3 regions of the Nodosilinea sp. FACHB-141 genome follow, and region 3 is predicted to be linked to each of the others. Evidence: riboswitches for the same ligand, from Rfam matches in the RefSeq annotation. Region 3 holds a riboswitch; each other region holds the start of a gene.

Region 1 (5,683 bases), 370 kb from region 3:
GCCGTTTTCTGTACCAACTTCTCGGGCAATCTTCTGCACCGCCTCAAAATCGCCAGGGCTAGCAAAGGGGAACCCGGCTTCGATAATGTCAACTCCCAACCGCGCCAGCTGTTTCGCAATCACCAGCTTCTCTTCGACGTTGAGGGTGGCCCCAGGAGACTGCTCGCCGTCCCGCAGGGTGGTGTCGAAGATTAAGATGCGATCGTGGCTGGGCGGGTTGCTCATGGTGACTCCCACTGAGTAGACGACAAGTGCTAAATCGACGGTAGATTCTTTTCTGGAAGCTAGCCACCGACAAGTGATCCGGCTCCGGAGCAGATCAGGCAAATGTATCGGTTCTAACTATTCTACCGGCACAAAGTCGGAATCGCTACGACTTAGCCCTAAACTTTTTGAGCGATCGCTGACACAGCCGCTGCTTCTAGACATTTTTGCCAGAGGACTTCTACCCCCTCTAGAAACAGGACTCCCGTGCCGGTTCGATCGCGATCGAACCGGCACGGGAGTCCTATGTGAGTAACAGATTGGCCCTAGAGCCCTGCTAACTGGAGAGCGTTAGTCTCTCCAAGTCTCAGCTTGCATTCTCAGGATTTGGTTGACGCTGTTGATGTAGCCCTGGTCATCCATAAGGTCACTGCTGATGTAGCCCTGGTTGATCGCAGCTTCAACGATGTTTTGACCTTCGGCAGTGCCATGGCGCGCTTTGTAAACCGAGTAGCCTTCTTCGCTGCCTGCGTCTAGCTCGCCCCTAACGGCCATGTAAGCCAGCTGGAAAGGGCTCACAAGATCGCTGGAGAGAGATGCGCCCATGCCCATGCCCATGCTGTCAAACTCAGCGCTGGGCGCAGAGGTTTGCCCAGGAGTCCGCATCTGCCCAGAGTTCGGCGATTGTCTGGGGACTTGGTTGCCCGGAGTTTCGTTGGGGTAAGCTTCCGGACTCTGCCCAGGTACTCGCTCAGGCGCTTGGGTAGGAGCCTGTCCAGGATTTTGGCCCTGACGAGGAGTTTGCATCTGTCCAGGATTTTGGCCCTGCCCAGAGTTCGGAGACTGTCTGGGGACTTGGTTGCCCGGAGTTTCATTGGGGTAAGCTTCTGGACTTTGCCCAGGTACCCGCTCAGGCGCTTGGGTAGGAGCCTGTCCAGGATTTTGGCCCTGACGAGGAGTTTGCATTTGTCCAGGATTTTGGCCCTGGCGAGGAGTTTGCATCTGCCCAGGATTCTGGCCCTGGCGAGGGGTTTGAGTTTGTCTAGGAACTTGGTTACCCGGAGTTTCATTGGGGTAAGCTTCTGGACTTTGCCCAGGTACCCGCTCAGGCGCTTGGGTGGGAGCCTGTCCAGGATTTTGACCCTGGCGAGGAGTTTGCATTTGCCCAGGAGTTTGGCCCTGACTGGGGGTTTGAGACTGCAAGGTCCCGTGGGTATCGGCAAGGACAGCAGGAGCAACTGCCCCAGCTAGAAAGAGGGCTGAAATCGTTCCTATGGATAGTCTTTTCATGACGGACCTCAAATTTGGATCTTGTACAAGATTCGCGATGGCTTTTTAACGGCAAAAGAATCTTGGCTTGTGACCCAGAATTCTGCGCCTCTTGCTTTTTTGATGGTTCTTTCTAAGCTGAGAAGGTTTGAGCCTAGAAAGACAGATCGAAAAAGCGAGAGATTAAACTCTAAGCTTCACAAGCTCTCAATCCAACCTAAGGATAATTTTATAAAGTGAAGTCGCTCGCAAGGAAGAGATGATCCCCCTAAATTTGACAGATCTACACTTAGACTAAAAACCATAAAAAAATTATTCGCTTACTAAAAAATGTGGTCGCTGATAAGGGTCGTGCGATCGCCCCAAAAGCATCTACCCCTCGATAGGATCTTAGAATAACTGTTAGCTACTGTGGCCAAATTGGCTCTCCTGTAAATAATTCACACCCTCATAAGGAGAGGCTTTTGTTTTAAGCACAGATAAATTTTCTCGATAGGTTCTACCATTTGATACTTTTTAAAGCTGCAAAAGTAAGGGTGCATCACCCAGTGGGGTAACGCACCGTTAATACAGTTAGCTGCCTGTAGACGATCACTCGGCTCGGCTCTAGCCCACAGATGGAATTGCTCTGGGTCGAGCCACCTACAGCAGGAATCGCATGCCCACGTAGGCGCTGATAGTAATCAACTGTAGCGCCATGATCGGCAGGCCATAGTTCAAAAACTGTCGAAACGAAATCGGCTTACCGTGCTGTTCAGCAATCCCCGCCGCCACAATGTTTGACGATGCGCCGACTAGGGTGCCGTTGCCGCCCAGGGTCGCGCCAAACATCATGGCCGCAAACAAAGGCAAAATCTCGGGCGAAATCTGCCCGGCAAAGTCGGGCGACAGCAGCTCCGGCCCGGCCAAATTGACGTTGACCAAGTATTCCTTGAGCAGGGGCACCATCGCCACCACCAGGGGAATGTTGGGAATCAGGCTGGAGAGAATGCCAGTGACGAACAACAGCAGCATCGAGCCTAGGGCGATGTTCTTACCAATTACAACCCCCAGCAGCCCTGAGGCCGAGCTGATCACCCCAGTTTCTTGCAGGCCGCCAATCAGCACAAAGACGCTCATGAAAAAGATCAGCGTGCTCCAGTCGACATCGCGCAGAATGTTGTGCACGGTGTCGATGCCGCTGTGGTGGGTGAGCAGCAGGCAGAGAGCGGCCCCCAGCAGAGCGATCGTAGGGGGAGAGACTGGCACTGGCAGGCTTTCGCCCACTACAAAGAGCCCCAGCACCAGGGCCACAATCAGCCCACCCAGAGCCAGCATGCGGGGATGGTTGACGACCGGATGAGGCAGGTGGTCGAGGTCATCGAGCTTTTTATTCCAGGTGTTGGGAAAGAGGATAGGCAGCATGAAGACGATAGTGGCGATCGCCACTACGCCCCCCAGACTGAGCTTGGTGAGATATTCCAAAAAGCTCATGTTAATCGCGTCGCCCACAATGAAGGTGGCCGGGTCGCCCACTAGGGTGAGCAGGCCGGCGCTGTTGGCCACAAATACCATCAAGATCAGCAGGGGTACGAAGTTGATGTTGAGCTCTGCCGCCATGGGTGGAATCAGCGGCGCCAGCAGCATGACGGTGGTGGCATTGGGCAGCATGGCGCAGATCGGAGTGGTAATAGCCACAATGCCCAGCAGCAGCCGCTTGCCCTCCCCGCGGGCCATAATCACCATTTGGGTAGCTAAATATTCAAAAATTTTGGTGGGTTCAAAGGCCCGCACCATCACCATCACCCCAAAAAACAGCGCCAGGGTGGCGTGGCTGTTGCCGATGTAGCCAATGGCTTGCTCAAGAGTCAGCACATGAAAAAATATCAGCAGCATTGCGCCCAAGAGGGCCGCAACGGTGAGGTGCATGCGCTCGGTGGCGATCAGGGCCAATACCCCAAAAAAGACCACCGATGCGGTGATCTCAGACCAGGTTTCCATAGCCTGTCTCCTGTTGTGGTGCTAAACGAAACCCTTAGACAAAACCTTTATCGAGGGTGTTAACTATCCTAGGAGAACTATGGATAGCGTTAGAAAAAGCTTCCAGATGTTCTCTCCCAAGGCCGACGGAGTTAGCTGACGGGCGAGAGGTGAGAGAGCCCCTTCTCTGGCGATGCGTTTCGCCCTGAGATAAGCCCCAAAAGTTGGTTCCTCCGCATCAGTCAACTCTCAACGAGCGCTGACTTAGGCCGCGTAACCATTGAATTGACTGCGAATTTGGCAAATCTGCCCGAAATCAACAATTTGTAAGGCTTAGGGGCCGCTAGTTCCAGGGTTGACGGGAAGGGCCAACCCCGGGGATGAAGCCTTGCTGACCACCTCACGCACCCGGTAAATGGGGCGCTGCTGCGATTCGTGGTAGGTGCGCATGAGCAGTTCGGCCAGCAGGCCAAAGCTAAACAGCTGAATGCCCGCCAGCACCAGCACGACAACGAGAACCAGCAGGGGGCGATCGCCAATATCCTGACCGGCCAAAATCTTCACCAGGGTGAGATAAATTCCCAAGGCAACGCCCAACGCCATCGACGCCAGCCCCAAGCTGCCAAAGACGTGCATGGGCCGGGTGAGAAACTTCTTCATAAAGTAGACGGTAAGCATGTCCATCACCACGCGCAGGGTGCGGCCCAGACCGTATTTGCTGGTGCCAAAGCGGCGGGCGTGGTGGGTGACGGGCATCTCGGTAATGCGGGCCCCTTCGATAAAGGCCAGAGCGGGCAAAAAGCGGTGCAGCTCGCCGTAGAGGTTGAGGTCGCGGATCAGCTCGGCTCGGTAGGCCTTGAGGGAGCAGCCGTAGTCGTGCAGCTCAACCCCGGTGACCCCAGCAATCAGCCAGTTGGCAATTTTGGAGGGAATTAGCCGGGTAAAGGTGTTGTCTTGGCGGTTTTTGCGCCAGCCGCTGACCAGGTCGTAGCCCTCGTTGAGGCGATCGAGCAGGCGGGGAATGTCGGCGGGGTCGTTTTGCAGATCGCCATCCATGGTGATGACGATTTGGCCACGGGAATGGTCAAACCCGGCAGCCATGGCGGCGGTTTGGCCGTAGTTGCGGCGCAAGATCACGGCGCGCAGCTGGGGATATTGCTGGGCCAACTCGCGTAGGCGATCGCTCGATCCGTCGCTGGAGCCGTCGTCTACCCCCAAAATTTCGTAGGTGTAGCCCAGCCCGTCAAGCGCTCCGGCGATCGCTGCCACTAAGGCAGGTAAGCTCTCGTACTCGTTGTAGACTGGCACCACCACCGAGATGTCGATGGGGGGCGTAAAGGTCGGCAGTGCAGAAAGCGAGGGGGAATGGGTAAATGTCATGGCAGCTTCAGCACAACGGGTGAGACCGGCAAAGTCGATAATCTGTGCCGTCTAGGCAGACAACAATTTATTTGAGTGTACTGGAAAGGCCCTGCCCAAAAGTGGCTAATGCAGCACCCAGAACCTCGGCCAGGGTGCTGACCACCCGATACAGCACCACAGCGCTGAGCACCACGGCAGCAGAGAATTGTCCTTGAAGCAGACTGAGGGCGATCGCCTCAAACACGCCCAGGCCACCCGGTGCGCCCGGCACCACTAGCCCCCCCAGCCAGGCCAAACTAAAGGCGCTGATGGTGCTGGGCCAGTCGCTCGCCGCCAACGGTGTCACGGCCCTGAGCACCAGGCAAAAGCCAAGGCCGCGTAGGGCTACGTAGCCGAGCTGGCCGAGCAGGGGTTTGAAAGGGTAGTGGCGAAGGCCGGGAGTGGAGGGAGATGAGGGAGAATTTTCGGCGTTGCTTAACGCAGGTATGATTTGCCCCCCCGCCCCCCCCAAATTAGGGGGAGGCAGAGTCTCAAAGTCCCCCAGAATTGGGGAATTTAGGGGGCCATGCAGAGTCTGGAGGTTTTGCCGGTTCATGCCTCGATTCAGCAACGCCGAATCTTCGGTAGGTGGGTGGGCAGCTTTGGAGCGGCTGAGGCGATTGACTAGAGAATTGAGCCAGCGGGGGGAAAGGGTGGCGAGGACAATGCCCAGGCCCAGAAGCTGAAAGGGCCAGTAGTGAGTGGGAGTGGCAATGCCCACGACTAAGGCGGCGGCGGCCATGAGGAGGGGTTCTAGAGCGGTGCCGATGATGGCGGGGCCGTTGTCGACCCCTGCATGGCGCAGGGCACGCACTCGGCCAAAGAAGTGCCAGACGTTGCCGGGCAAGTA
Region 2 (5,683 bases), on a different contig from region 3:
GGCAAAAAGGTGCCCTTCAAGCAGCTGTTTTCTAAGAGCAAAGCGATCAACGTGCTGTCGGCGGCGCGGTTCTTTTTGTTTGGCTCGCGGGATGTGTGGTTTGTAGTGGCGCTGCCGGTGTTCTTATATGAGGCGCTAGGCTGGCGGTTTATGCAGGTGGGCAGCTACATGGCTCTTTGGGTAATTGGCTACGGCATGGTGCAGTTTTTGGCCCCGCAGCTGTTGCGCAAAGACAGCACCGGCAAGGTGGTGCCCAAGGCCAAGACCATTCTGTTTTGGACATCCATTTTAACGCCCATTCCAGCCCTGATTGCGCTGACGCTGATGGCTGGAGTGCGGGGCAACATTGCCGTGACCGGCGGACTTGTGGTTTTTGGCGTTGTGTTTGCCTTTAACTCGGCGGTGCACTCGTACTTGGTGCTGGCCTACACCGAAGATCGCGATGTTAGCCTCAATGTGGGCTTCTATTACATGGCAAACTCGGGCGGGCGGTTACTGGGGACAATTACCTCGGGGCTGTTTTACCAGTGGTTTGGTCTGGTGGGGTGCTTGTGGGTGTCGAGCTTGTTTGTGCTGACGGCGGCGCTGATTACAGCGCAGCTGCCCGAGCCAGACCCTGCTGATTCGACCATGGTGGTGGGCTAATGAGCAAATGTTGGCGTTGGATGACCATTCAAAGATTTGTAATGGGAGGTGGAATCCGGAACATTGCTCTCTAAACTGTAGTTATAGCTACAGTTTTTGAAGGAAAGTTATGGATAAGCAATCGTCTATCCAGCGTCGCCAGGTGATTGGAGAGCTGCGCCACCAACTGCGATTCGCCAGTGTGGAAGAGCGCGATCGCATTCGCCAAGAGCTGAACTTTTGGGAGCAGCGGGGCCGCTAACTCGCCGACAGCAGGGGCAGCAGCAGGGTGACGAAAAAGTACACCAGTGCGCCTGTAAACACATAGCTATCGGTGCGGTCTAAAATGCCGCCGTGGCCGGGGATGAGGGCTCCAGAGTCTTTGACCCCGGCATCTCTTTTCATCAGCGATTCGGTGAGGTCACCCAGCAGGCTGGATGTGCCCACCATTAGGCCGAGGGCAGCTCCAGTGGCAGGCCAGATAGGCCATTGCAACCAGTGACTGCCAATCAATGCCACCACCATGCTGCCCAGCATGCCGAAGACCGCCCCTTCAACCGTCTTCTTGGGGCTGATGTTAGACAGCGGGGTGCGGCCAATAATTCTTCCAGCCGTGTAGGCCCCAATATCCGAAGCCCAAATGCAGGCAAAAGCTAGCAGGGTGATAACAAGACCGTAGGGTAGAGCATCTAGGGCAGGGGGCCAAGTTGCGGGCCAGAAGCCGCCCAGGGGCAGAGTGGTAGCGGTGTCGCCCAAGTCGCGCAGGCGCACCCAAAAGCTGGGTAGATAGCCACCGTAGAACAGGCCCAGGATAGACGCTGCCACATCGGCAATGGTGGCCACCTGGGGTTGGAACAGCAGATAAAAGCAGATAAACGTGCCGCTGAGCGGCAGCAGAGCGTCGGCCAAGGGCGGCGACAGGTGGGCAGTAATCAGCAGCAGCTGGCTTACCACCAGGGTAGTTTTGGCCGCCGGCAAGATGCCTTTGGCTTTTACCAGGGCAAAAATTTCGAGCTGCCCCAAGAAAATCAGCACCCCAAAGCCCAGGGTGAAGTACCAGCCCCCCAGCAAAATCATGACCAAGGCGACCGCGATCGCCACTATTCCGCTAATGATTCGAGGCCAGAGCATAGGTGGAAGTGCAGAGGGGGTTTAAACAGAGCGCGTTGCCTCCAGTTTTGAGGCAGCGACTGTCATGCAGCTTATTACACTGTGCCACATTCCCCTAGAGTCCCCGCTAGGAAACCAAGACAGGAGGCTAGCGGTAAGAGCAGGCCAAAGGCGTACCCGCCCGGTTAAACCTGTCTTTAGCCAGTAGAGGTGGCGAGCTGGGGATAGCCTGCTTCCACTAAGGCGCGATCGCGAATGCGGCAGGAATCGCACCGCCCACAGGGCTCCGCACCACCCAGATAGCACGACCAGGTTTGCGCGATCGGCACCCCCAGGGCCACCGCTCGACGCACAATATCTGCTTTAGAATCCACCACCAAAGGCGCAACCAGTTTGGGGGCATGACCTTCTAGCCCCGCCTTTGAGGAGAGCTGAGCTAGCTGCTGAAAGGCAGCCAGATATTCAGGCCGACAGTCAGGATAGCCAGAATAATCCACCGCGTTGATACCCAAGTAAATCGCCTCGGCCCCCTTGGCTTCGGCCAGGGCTAGAGCCAGGGCAATAAACACCGTATTGCGCCCCGGTACGTAGGTGGAAGGAATGCCCGCGTCAATGCCTTCCTGGGGCAGCGGCTGGGCCAGGTCGGTGAGAGAAGACGCGCCCCACTGGGCCAGATCGACATCGATGAAGTGGTGGTCTGCGATCGCAAAATGCTTTGCCACCGCCTTCGCTGCCTCTAGCTCGCGCTGGTGCCGCTGGCCGTAGTTAAACGACAGCGCCACCAGGTCATAGCCATCGGCGATCGCCTGGGCAGCGGCCGTAGCCGAATCGAGACCACCCGAGAGCAGCACAATGGCTTTAGGAGTAAGGCTTGACTGAGCCATAGGGCAAATGAAGACCGGAGCGACTAGTTACCCATTTGTACGATAGCTAGAATAGCCCAACGCTGCGCAAAAACCTATGGATTTTGGGTTTCTAGTACCGACAGATGACTGCGTTTTGCTGGAATCTTTGCCCCTTCAATCAATAGGTAATTACTCATGTTAAGTGCATTAAAGTCTGTGCTTCTTTAAGCAATAAGTCATTACTTATAGCAAATGTTTGGCGCTGACGAATCATTATTGTTAACAAAATAAGTCATGAGCTAATATCCATTGCACCTTTAAATAGGGAGAAGTCAAGCTATTGAGAGAAAACAGATCTTTACCTAGGATAGATACATTGAGTGCTGCTAAGTTTCTAGTTGACAGGCTCAGATTCTTACGCTTAAACTCAGTAAATCGAACAAGTCAGCCTAGTCTGCTAACCCTGTGTCTTTAGGTTTTTGCCTTTAAGTGTCTGGGTATGCAAGAGCGGGGGAACCAGTAAAGGGGCGTATTTCCGAGTTCTTAATACCCAAATTGAGGGTAATCGGAAGAGGACATCTCTCAGTCCTAGCCCGTCAGCTAACCTCGTCGGCATTGAGGGGAGATTGAATCGTCAGCATTTTTACTAATGTTTGGCTGTTTCAGTGTCCTAAGTCGTGTTAACACGGCTTGTTCGCTGTCCATGATTAGCCTCTAGGAGTGTTTCATGCAGCCCAAGTTGCGCACCCGTGCGGCTGCCCGTTCGGGGCAGACCAAGTCTGTCAAGCCGCCATTTCGCTTTCCGTTGGAAAGGATTGTCTTACCGGCGATCGCGTTTCTCGTCGTGCTGCTGGTTTGGTGGGTGGTCGCCACATTTTTCACCACGCTGATGCCTACTCCTGGGCAAGCGTTTATGGCCAACCTCGACTACATCTTTAATCCCTTTTTCCGGCGCGGGCCGGGCAATTTGGGCATTGGTTGGCTGCTGCTGGCCAGTTTGCGTCGGGTGCTGCTGGGGTTTTTGCTAGGCACGCTAGTGGCCATTCCAGTCGGCTTTTGGATTGGTCTATCGCCCCGCGCCATGATGGCCATCAACCCCATCGTGCAGCTGTTTCGCCCGGTGTCTCCGGTGGCCTGGTTGCCCATTGCCCTATCAATCTTTAACCTGGCCAATCCATCGGCTATTTTCGTAATTTTTATCACTTCCCTGTGGCCAACGGTGATCAACACCGCCCTGGGTGTGGCCAGCGTTCCTAAAGATTATTTAGACGTGGCGCAGGTGCTAGAAATGCCCCGCTGGCGGCAGATGACTAAGATTATTTGGCCAGCCAGCCTACCTTATATTTTCACGGGTTTGCGGCTGAGCTTGGGGATCGCCTGGCTGGTAATTGTGGCAGTTGAAATGCTCACTGGCGGCATTGGTATTGGCTTCTTTATTTGGGATGAATGGAACCGGCTCAGCCTTAGCTCGGTATTTTTGGCGGTGGTTGTTATTGGTCTCACCGGCCTAGTATTGGACTACGGCATCACTCTGCTCGAGCGCTGGGCAACCCACCGTCCTGCCAAAGCTATGTAGCCTTCAAGCTAACTGGCAAAACCTCTCAGTTCACTGCTGAGCAAATTCTTTGAAGAGCAGGTTTTGAGTAGGCAGCCAAACGCGGCTGGTCAGTCCAATCCCTTCCTGACACCTCACAGACAACAAGGATTAAAGCCATGACGATGATCAACCGGCGATCGCTCTTGCAAGGGGCGGCTGGGTTTACGGCGGGGCTAGCGGCTTCGGCCTGTAGTCAGGCGCTGCGATCGAGCAGTCCATCACCTAGCGGCGGGGCGGCTCAGGCCGCCAACGTTGAGCAAGTGGTTGACCCAGCTAGTTTAGAGCGGTCCCACATTAAGGTGGGCTATGTGCCCGTCAATGACTGCGCTCCGTTTGCGATCGCCCAGGCCAAGGGCTTTTTTCACAAATACGGGCTGACGGTTGCCCTCAACCGCGAGGCCAGCTGGGGCACCTCCCGCGATGCCGTCATCTTTGGGCGGCTTGACGCATCCCCGGTAGTCTCTGGGGCCGTCACCAACGCCCGGGTTGGGGCTGAGGGTGCTCCGGCGGCCCCTATGTGTGCGGCCCTGACCATTCATCGCCATGGCAATGCCATGACCATGAACCGCGCCATGTGGGATTATGGCCTGCGCCCTTGGCGAGAATATAATGGCGATCTGGAGGCCTTTGGTCGCGATTTTCGGGGCTATTTCGATAGCATACCCACATCTCAAAAGGTCTGGGCCGCGGTGCTCAGTTCAGCCATCTACGAATACTTCATTCGCTACATCTCAGCGGCGGCAGGGGTTGACCCGGTAGAAACGTTCCGCATCATTATCAGTCCGCCGCCGCAGATGGTCTCCAATATTCGCATTGGGGCCATGCAGGCTTACATGGTAGCCGAGCCGTGGAATACCCGTGCCATCACCGGCAACGAGGGTGTCGGCTTTACCTTTGCCCACGGCAAAGAGGTGTGGCAGGGCCACCCTGACCGGGTGCTGGCGGTGATGGAAGACTTCATCAACGAAAACCCCAAGACCTACCGCTCCCTCGTTAAGGCGATGATCGAGGCCTGCCGCTACTGCGACGACCCGGCCAATCGCACCGAAGTTGCAGAGATTATCTCGGCCCGATCGTTTACTGGGGCAAAGCCTAAATTTACGGAACCTGCTTTGGTGGGCAACTACAACTACGGCGGTTTCGACGGCAAAGATCGCACTGTTCAAATGCCAGATAGTACCGTCTTCTTTAAAATGCCCGAGAACCTGCCTCATCCCGCTGGCGACCATTCCACCTTTATGTGGCAGTCTCAGTCAATCTGGCTGATGACCCAGGCCACCCGCTGGGGGCAGATTGAGGAGTTTCCGGCCGATGCAGAGGCCAAAGCTAAGCAGGCCTGGCGCACCGATTTATATCGAGACATCGCAAACGAAATGGGTATTGAGTGCCCAGCAGATGACTACAAGGTAGAACCTGGGGAGCTATTCATCGACGGTCTTGCCTATGACCCCAGCGACCCAGTGGGCTATTTGAACGGGTTTGAGATTCGCGCTAACCGTCCCCAGCG
Region 3 (5,683 bases):
GACCTTGAGCTTGTCGAAGGAGATCCAGGGATTGACAGTGTCGCCGCAGGTAAACAGATCAACCGCCGCGTAGCGGTACTCAGGCCAGGTGTGGATGGCCAAGTGACTTTCTTGAATCACCACTACCCCTGACACCCCAAAGGGCGAAAAATGGTGAAACACCGAGCTAATTACCGTGGCTCCGGCGTCGGCGGCAGCCCCTACCATGCTGCTTTCAATCAGCGGTACGTCGTTGAGAATGTCTGACGAGCAGCCAAAGAACTCAACCAAAATATGTCGTCCGAGCGAATTCATGCGCCCTTTCCCCCTTAGAGTTGGCCCAAAACAAAGATCGACTACTGTATCACTGTTTCAGAGTCTATTTCCCCAAGGCAGTGCGAGGCGCTGCCTTAGGGATCTTGTAATGGTGTAGACCCCCAGGGGTGTTTTTGCCTGTCGGGCAGATCACAAGTTGTCGGGGGGGCAGGTTGGGGGGCGATCGCGCTCAAAAGATGAGGCCTTCCTCCGCGCCACCTGTACCTTCAGGTTCATAGACCGCAAAGAATTGTGGGGAGTGGTTCTACCCCGGCCTAACCAACCAGGCTAGGCCACCTATTTCCCTACACCCCCTGCTGCAACTCATCTAGTGCTGCCAGCACCTCTTGGCTGTGAATCACTGGCTGCACCCCCAAAAAGCGGGCTCGCATTGTGCCGTCGGGGCCAATGATATAGGTGTGCCGCAGCGACATTGCTCCCAGCCATGAGCCATAGGCTTTACTCACCGTTCCTTTTGGGTCAGACAGCAGCGGAAACTCTAACCCCTCCGAATCGCAAAACTCGGCGTGGGACTCAACACTGTCGGCACTAATGCCAATTACCTGAGCATTGCGGGCTTTGTACTCAGCAATGTCGCGCTCAAAGCGCTGGGCTTCAATGGTGCAGCCGGAGGTAAAGTCGCGGGGGTAAAAATACAGCACTACCCACTGGTCGCGAAAGTCAGCCAGTGACATCTCCCCATCGCCAGCGTTGGTTGGCAGGGTAAATTCTGGAGCTGGCTCTCCTAAAGGAATTTGGGCACCCCCCAGGGCTAGAGCCGGAGCGGGAGATATGACCCAGCTCAGCCAGGCCAGACAAAGACATAAAACGGCCTGAAGTAAGCGACGGCGATTCATAAAAATCCAGTCCTGGGGAATAGAAAATTAATGGAAAAAACGGAACTAATCAAGCTCCAAATCATCCGATCGCTAGAGATTTCTGAAGGCTTTTTAACCAAAGTTTACAATATTGCTGTCTTCATTTTATGCCCGCTGCCGCTCCCTTCAAGGAACTTTTACGATGCCTCTAACTACTGACCTACAAACCATTACCCTTGGCCCCAACGGCCCCACTGTACCGGCGTTGGGGGTAGGTACCTGGGCCTGGGGCGACTCCCTGTTTTGGGATTACGGTAAAGCCTATAGCGACAGCGACCTGCACGCCGCCTTTGAGGCTTGTCTCGACGCCGGCCTGACTCTGTTTGACACTGCTGAAATTTACGGTTTCGGCAAGTCAGAGCGGCTACTGGGTCAGTTTATGCAGCAGCGTCCTCAGCAGGCCGTGATTGCTACCAAGTACTTCCCGCTGCCCTGGCGATTTTCTCAGCAGTCGGTAGTAGATGCGCTAGCCGCCAGCCTCGATCGCCTCCAGGTACCCTCGGTAGCGCTTTACCAGGTGCACCAACCGGTGAGTTTCTTGCTCAGCCAAAAAGACCTCATGCAGGCCCTAGCGGCGGAGGTTAAGCAGGGCCGCATCGGTGCCATTGGGGTGAGCAACTACCCGGCCAGCCAAATGCGCGAGGCCCACGGCTATTTAGCTGAGTACGGCATTCCCCTCGCTGTTAACCAGGTGCCATACTCTCTACTCAACCGCAAAATTGAAACCAGTGGCGTGATGGAAACGGCGCGGGAACTGGGCGTCACCATTCTCGCCTATAGCCCCCTGGCTCAGGGGTTGCTCACGGGCAAATACACCCCTGAGACCGACCTCAAACCCACTGGCGCTAGACGCATTAGCCCTAGCTTTAGCCAGGGGAACTTAACCAAGCTCAAGCCCGTGATTCAGGCGCTAAAAGAAATTGGGGAGAAGCATGAACGCACCTCCGCCCAAGTAGCCCTCAACTGGCTAGTGGCCCAGGGCAATGTGCTGCCCATCCCTGGCGCTAAAAACGCTCGCCAGGTTGCCCAAAACGCTGGGGCTTTAGGTTGGCAACTGACCGTGGATGAACGCGACCAGTTAGGTCAGTTGACTCAGGACTATCGCTAGGCTTGCAGGGGGGATAGGCTGCGATTGGGTCAGTAGGCCCGGGGATATCGCTAGGCCTGGAGGGGAGGATAGGTTGCGATCGCGGCCTATCCTCTACCGCTTCAAAGCCAAAGAATCCTTCTAACGGAAGATGTTTAATTAAAAAGAAACGGTTTTCTTAAGAATATTTTTTAGCTTGATTTGCGCTTTATTTTGTGTCAGTAAATTCACCCAAAAAATAAAAAACTATTGTTTTAATGTCCAGGTGTATCGCGAGATACAAATAGTCACATAACGCAAGGATTGTGTTGACGGTTTTCATTTTTCCCTTCTACAATTTAGAAGTCGAACAAGTCAGCCTAATCTAGTCGGCCCAATGGCTAGAGCGGGGGAACCAGTAAAGGGGCGTGTTTCCGAGTTCTCAAACCCCCATGAAGGGTAATCGGAAAAGGGTATCTCTCAACCCTAGCCCGTCAGCTAACCTCGTCGGCGTTGAGGGAGACTGAACTATCACCATTTACGCTAATGCGTTGATTGTTTCAGTGTCCTAAGTCGTGTTAACACGGCTTGTTCGCTGTTCATGACTAGGCTCCAGGAGGGTCTCATGCAGCTCAAATCGCGCACCACTGCCCCATTAAGGCAGCCATTTCTGAATGCACCTCAGGTCTCTCCCGAGGCGGCAATCAAGCCCATGATTATGCGTTTAGAGGCGGCCCTAGGTCGTCGCGATCTCGCAAAGAATATTGTTTTACTGCTGCGTCCGAAGCCGCCTGCTACAGGTCCCAATACAGACGAGCAAACGATCAATTTTGTGGTCGGATATAGTGGCTCAGCCCATAGCCAGGCAGCCCTCGACCTGGCCCTATGCGTGGCTCATCAAACCCGTTTGGCTAAGCCTAACCCTGTGCTAGTGCATGTGGTTTATGTGGTCGATAAAACTCGCCCTAAAACCATTGCCAATGCCGATCGCATTCTGTGGCAGGCGCGCTGCTTAGCTAGCGAATGGCGCGGCTCACTCAACGCCCACCTGCGGGTAGGTCAGGTGGCGACCGAGCTTAGCCAGGTAGCCAAGGAGATCGGGGCTGAAGTGTTGCTGGTGGGATGTCACAACACTAAGCACCGCCTGGTGCAACAGCTAGATTCTCAGACCCCATGCTCTGTGCTGGGGCTACCCAAGTAAATTGAGCACCTCGTCGACGTAGATCGGCATTAAGCATTGGACCTTCGGACCGTGGAGCCGTCTTATTTGGTTAAGGTCCGCGGTGCCCCCAGAAACCTATGCTGCTGGTCTAGGTATCGCAGCCACGGTTTGTTTTTGGGGAACGGTGGGGCGATCGTCTGCCCTCACTTGAGCAGCTCCATTAGACGTTCTAAGCAACTTCGCCACCTATATTCTTGAGGAAGAAACTGTGAGCTATCAAAAGATTCTGGTGGCCCTCGATCGCACTGCCGCCTCCGATCGCGTTTTTGACTATGCCCTGGGGTTGGCCCAGTCTTCCCAAGGGCAGCTACAACTGGTTCACAGTCTCAATATTGCCTCCCACGACAACCTGGGGAAGCTAATTGATGCTGGAGTAGGCCTGCAAAGCCCTACTAATGTGCAGCACGAAGAGGAGGCTGCCCGGCTACAGCGAGCTCAAGAGACCAAACAATGGCTAGAACAGTTGCGCGCTGAGGCTCTAAAACGAGATATCTCAGCAGATTTTATTTGTGAAATGTCCGAGCCTGGCTCGTTTATCTGTCAGCTCGCTAAAACCTGGGGCGCCGACGTAATTGTAATGGGCAGCAGCGGCAAAAAGGGCTTGAAAAAACTCGTAATGGGCAGCACGAGTGACTATGTGTCAAAGCATGCTTCTTGTCCAACCCTAGTGGTGCCCAACGACAGCAGTCAAGAAGTTGAACTTTTCTCTAAAGCCTCTGAACCTGCCTAAGCCGGATTTTTTAGCTGCCAATACAATACTTTCAAATAATTATTATTGGGAAAACAAGGCGGGTACCCAAATTGGTGTAGGTGTTGGGAAGTTGAAATTTTGTAGCTAATAAAAGCTTCAGTTCAAGTTAAGGCTGCTTGCCTTATCCGAATCTGCTGGACGGTTGTGCTGTTGTTTAAAGCTGGAGATTCACAGCACTAGAGGGTTGCCCCGGTTGGTAAATGTCACCGCTTCGATTTTCCAGTCGGGCTGGTTGATCAAGGTTTCTCGTAGGCTGCCTAGCAGGGCCTTTTGCTCACACACCGATAGCGATTGCAGCACTCGGCGCGAATCGCGGGCCACTCGCAGGTCGATGGTAACGGTGTTGGTTTCTGGGTCGAAGCTAGTGCGGTAGCCCGAGAGGGTCAGCTCTGGAGTTACCTGTTCCGCCATGATTAGGGCAACGGTGTTCTCCATGCTCTGCTGGCGGGGCACTTGAATGGGCTCAGTTTGGTAGCCTTCGCAGCGATCGTCGAGGGTGTAGAGGTCCACGGCGACTGGGTCAGCGGGCACCACCAACCGTCGGGCCTTGGCCTGCATCAGGCGGTTGGCAGCGACCAGCTCATTAGTGGGGTCATGCAAGGTTGCTATGGGGCCTGAGCTCTCTTCGCCCAGTGGTTCACTGGGGCTAGGGCTGGCAGTCGATTGGGTAGGGGTTGACGTGGTTACTCCTGACTCGGCCTCATTTTCCACGCACCCCCCCAGCAAACCCAGCAGCGCTAGAGAAATCACCCCAGAGATCATCCCTGAGGCCCCGGGCCGGGTATGGTGGGGACGGTATTGAACGGGGTTGGGACAACGGACCATGGCAAGTGCTTCCTGGAATCGACGACACGTGCTGTCGCTGGCTGATTTTACGGCGGCGGAGTTTGAAACGGTGATGGAGACGGCTGTGAGCTTTTGGCAGGTGCTGTCGCGCCGCACCCGTAAGGTGCCCGCCCTACAGGGGTTGGTGGTTACCAACATGTTTTTTGAACCCTCCACTCGCACCCGCAGCAGCTTTGAGCTAGCCGCCAAGCGCCTGTCGGCGGATGTGCTCAACTTTGCCCCCGGTACCTCGTCGCTCACCAAGGGTGAAACCATTCTAGATACCGCCAAGACCTACCTTGCTATGGGCACCAACTTAATGGTGATTCGCCACCAGGAAGCGGGGGTACCGGGGGCGATCGCCGCCGAAATGGACCGGCTAAACACTGGCGTCGGCGTGCTCAACGGGGGCGACGGGCTCCACGCCCACCCCTCCCAGGCCCTGCTCGATCTATTCACACTGGGTCTGACCCTTGATCCGGAACAACCCACGGCATCGCTGCTGGCGGGCAAGAAAATTGCCTTGGTCGGCGATATTCTCCATTCCCGTGTCGCCCGGTCCAACCTCTGGTGCTTGACGGCCTGTGGCGCTGAGGTTCACCTGGCGGCTCCACCCACCCTGCTGCCCCCCGGTTTTGCTGACGCCT

Evidence for each region. A riboswitch is a leader RNA that binds a small molecule or an ion and turns the genes downstream of it on or off. The one in region 3 is predicted to bind cyclic di-AMP.
Region 1: linked by a shared signal. The riboswitch ahead of H6F59_RS11615 (ArsB/NhaD family transporter) and the one ahead of H6F59_RS10000 (universal stress protein) in region 3 are both predicted to bind cyclic di-AMP.
Region 2: linked by a shared signal. The riboswitch ahead of ntrB (nitrate ABC transporter permease) and the one ahead of H6F59_RS10000 (universal stress protein) in region 3 are both predicted to bind cyclic di-AMP.

The regions. Positions count from the first base shown of each region.
Region 1 covers NZ_JACJPP010000011.1:684,177-689,859, reverse strand. Annotated here, with positions in the region: gene H6F59_RS11625 (2-isopropylmalate synthase) at 1-225, opposite strand, end outside; gene H6F59_RS11620 (hypothetical protein) at 556-1,494, opposite strand; gene H6F59_RS11615 (ArsB/NhaD family transporter) at 2,116-3,453, opposite strand; cyclic di-AMP (ydaO/yuaA leader) riboswitch at 3,560-3,713, opposite strand; gene H6F59_RS11610 (glycosyltransferase family 2 protein) at 3,766-4,812, opposite strand; gene H6F59_RS11605 (UPF0104 family protein) at 4,880-5,683, opposite strand, start outside.
Region 2 covers NZ_JACJPP010000003.1:72,197-77,879, forward strand. Annotated here, with positions in the region: gene arsJ (organoarsenical effux MFS transporter ArsJ) at 1-645, shown strand, start outside; gene H6F59_RS26650 (hypothetical protein) at 755-886, shown strand; gene H6F59_RS01055 (phosphatidate cytidylyltransferase) at 883-1,755, opposite strand; gene queC (7-cyano-7-deazaguanine synthase QueC) at 1,932-2,618, opposite strand; cyclic di-AMP (ydaO/yuaA leader) riboswitch at 3,050-3,209, shown strand; gene ntrB (nitrate ABC transporter permease) at 3,307-4,155, shown strand; gene H6F59_RS01070 (ABC transporter substrate-binding protein) at 4,293-5,683, shown strand, end outside.
Region 3 covers NZ_JACJPP010000011.1:310,337-316,019, forward strand. Annotated here, with positions in the region: gene speE (polyamine aminopropyltransferase) at 1-294, opposite strand, end outside; gene H6F59_RS09990 (peroxiredoxin) at 600-1,151, opposite strand; gene H6F59_RS09995 (aldo/keto reductase) at 1,315-2,280, shown strand; cyclic di-AMP (ydaO/yuaA leader) riboswitch at 2,606-2,765, shown strand; gene H6F59_RS10000 (universal stress protein) at 2,864-3,439, shown strand; gene H6F59_RS10005 (universal stress protein) at 3,669-4,190, shown strand; gene H6F59_RS10010 (hypothetical protein) at 4,380-5,036, opposite strand; gene H6F59_RS10015 (aspartate carbamoyltransferase catalytic subunit) at 5,035-5,683, shown strand, end outside.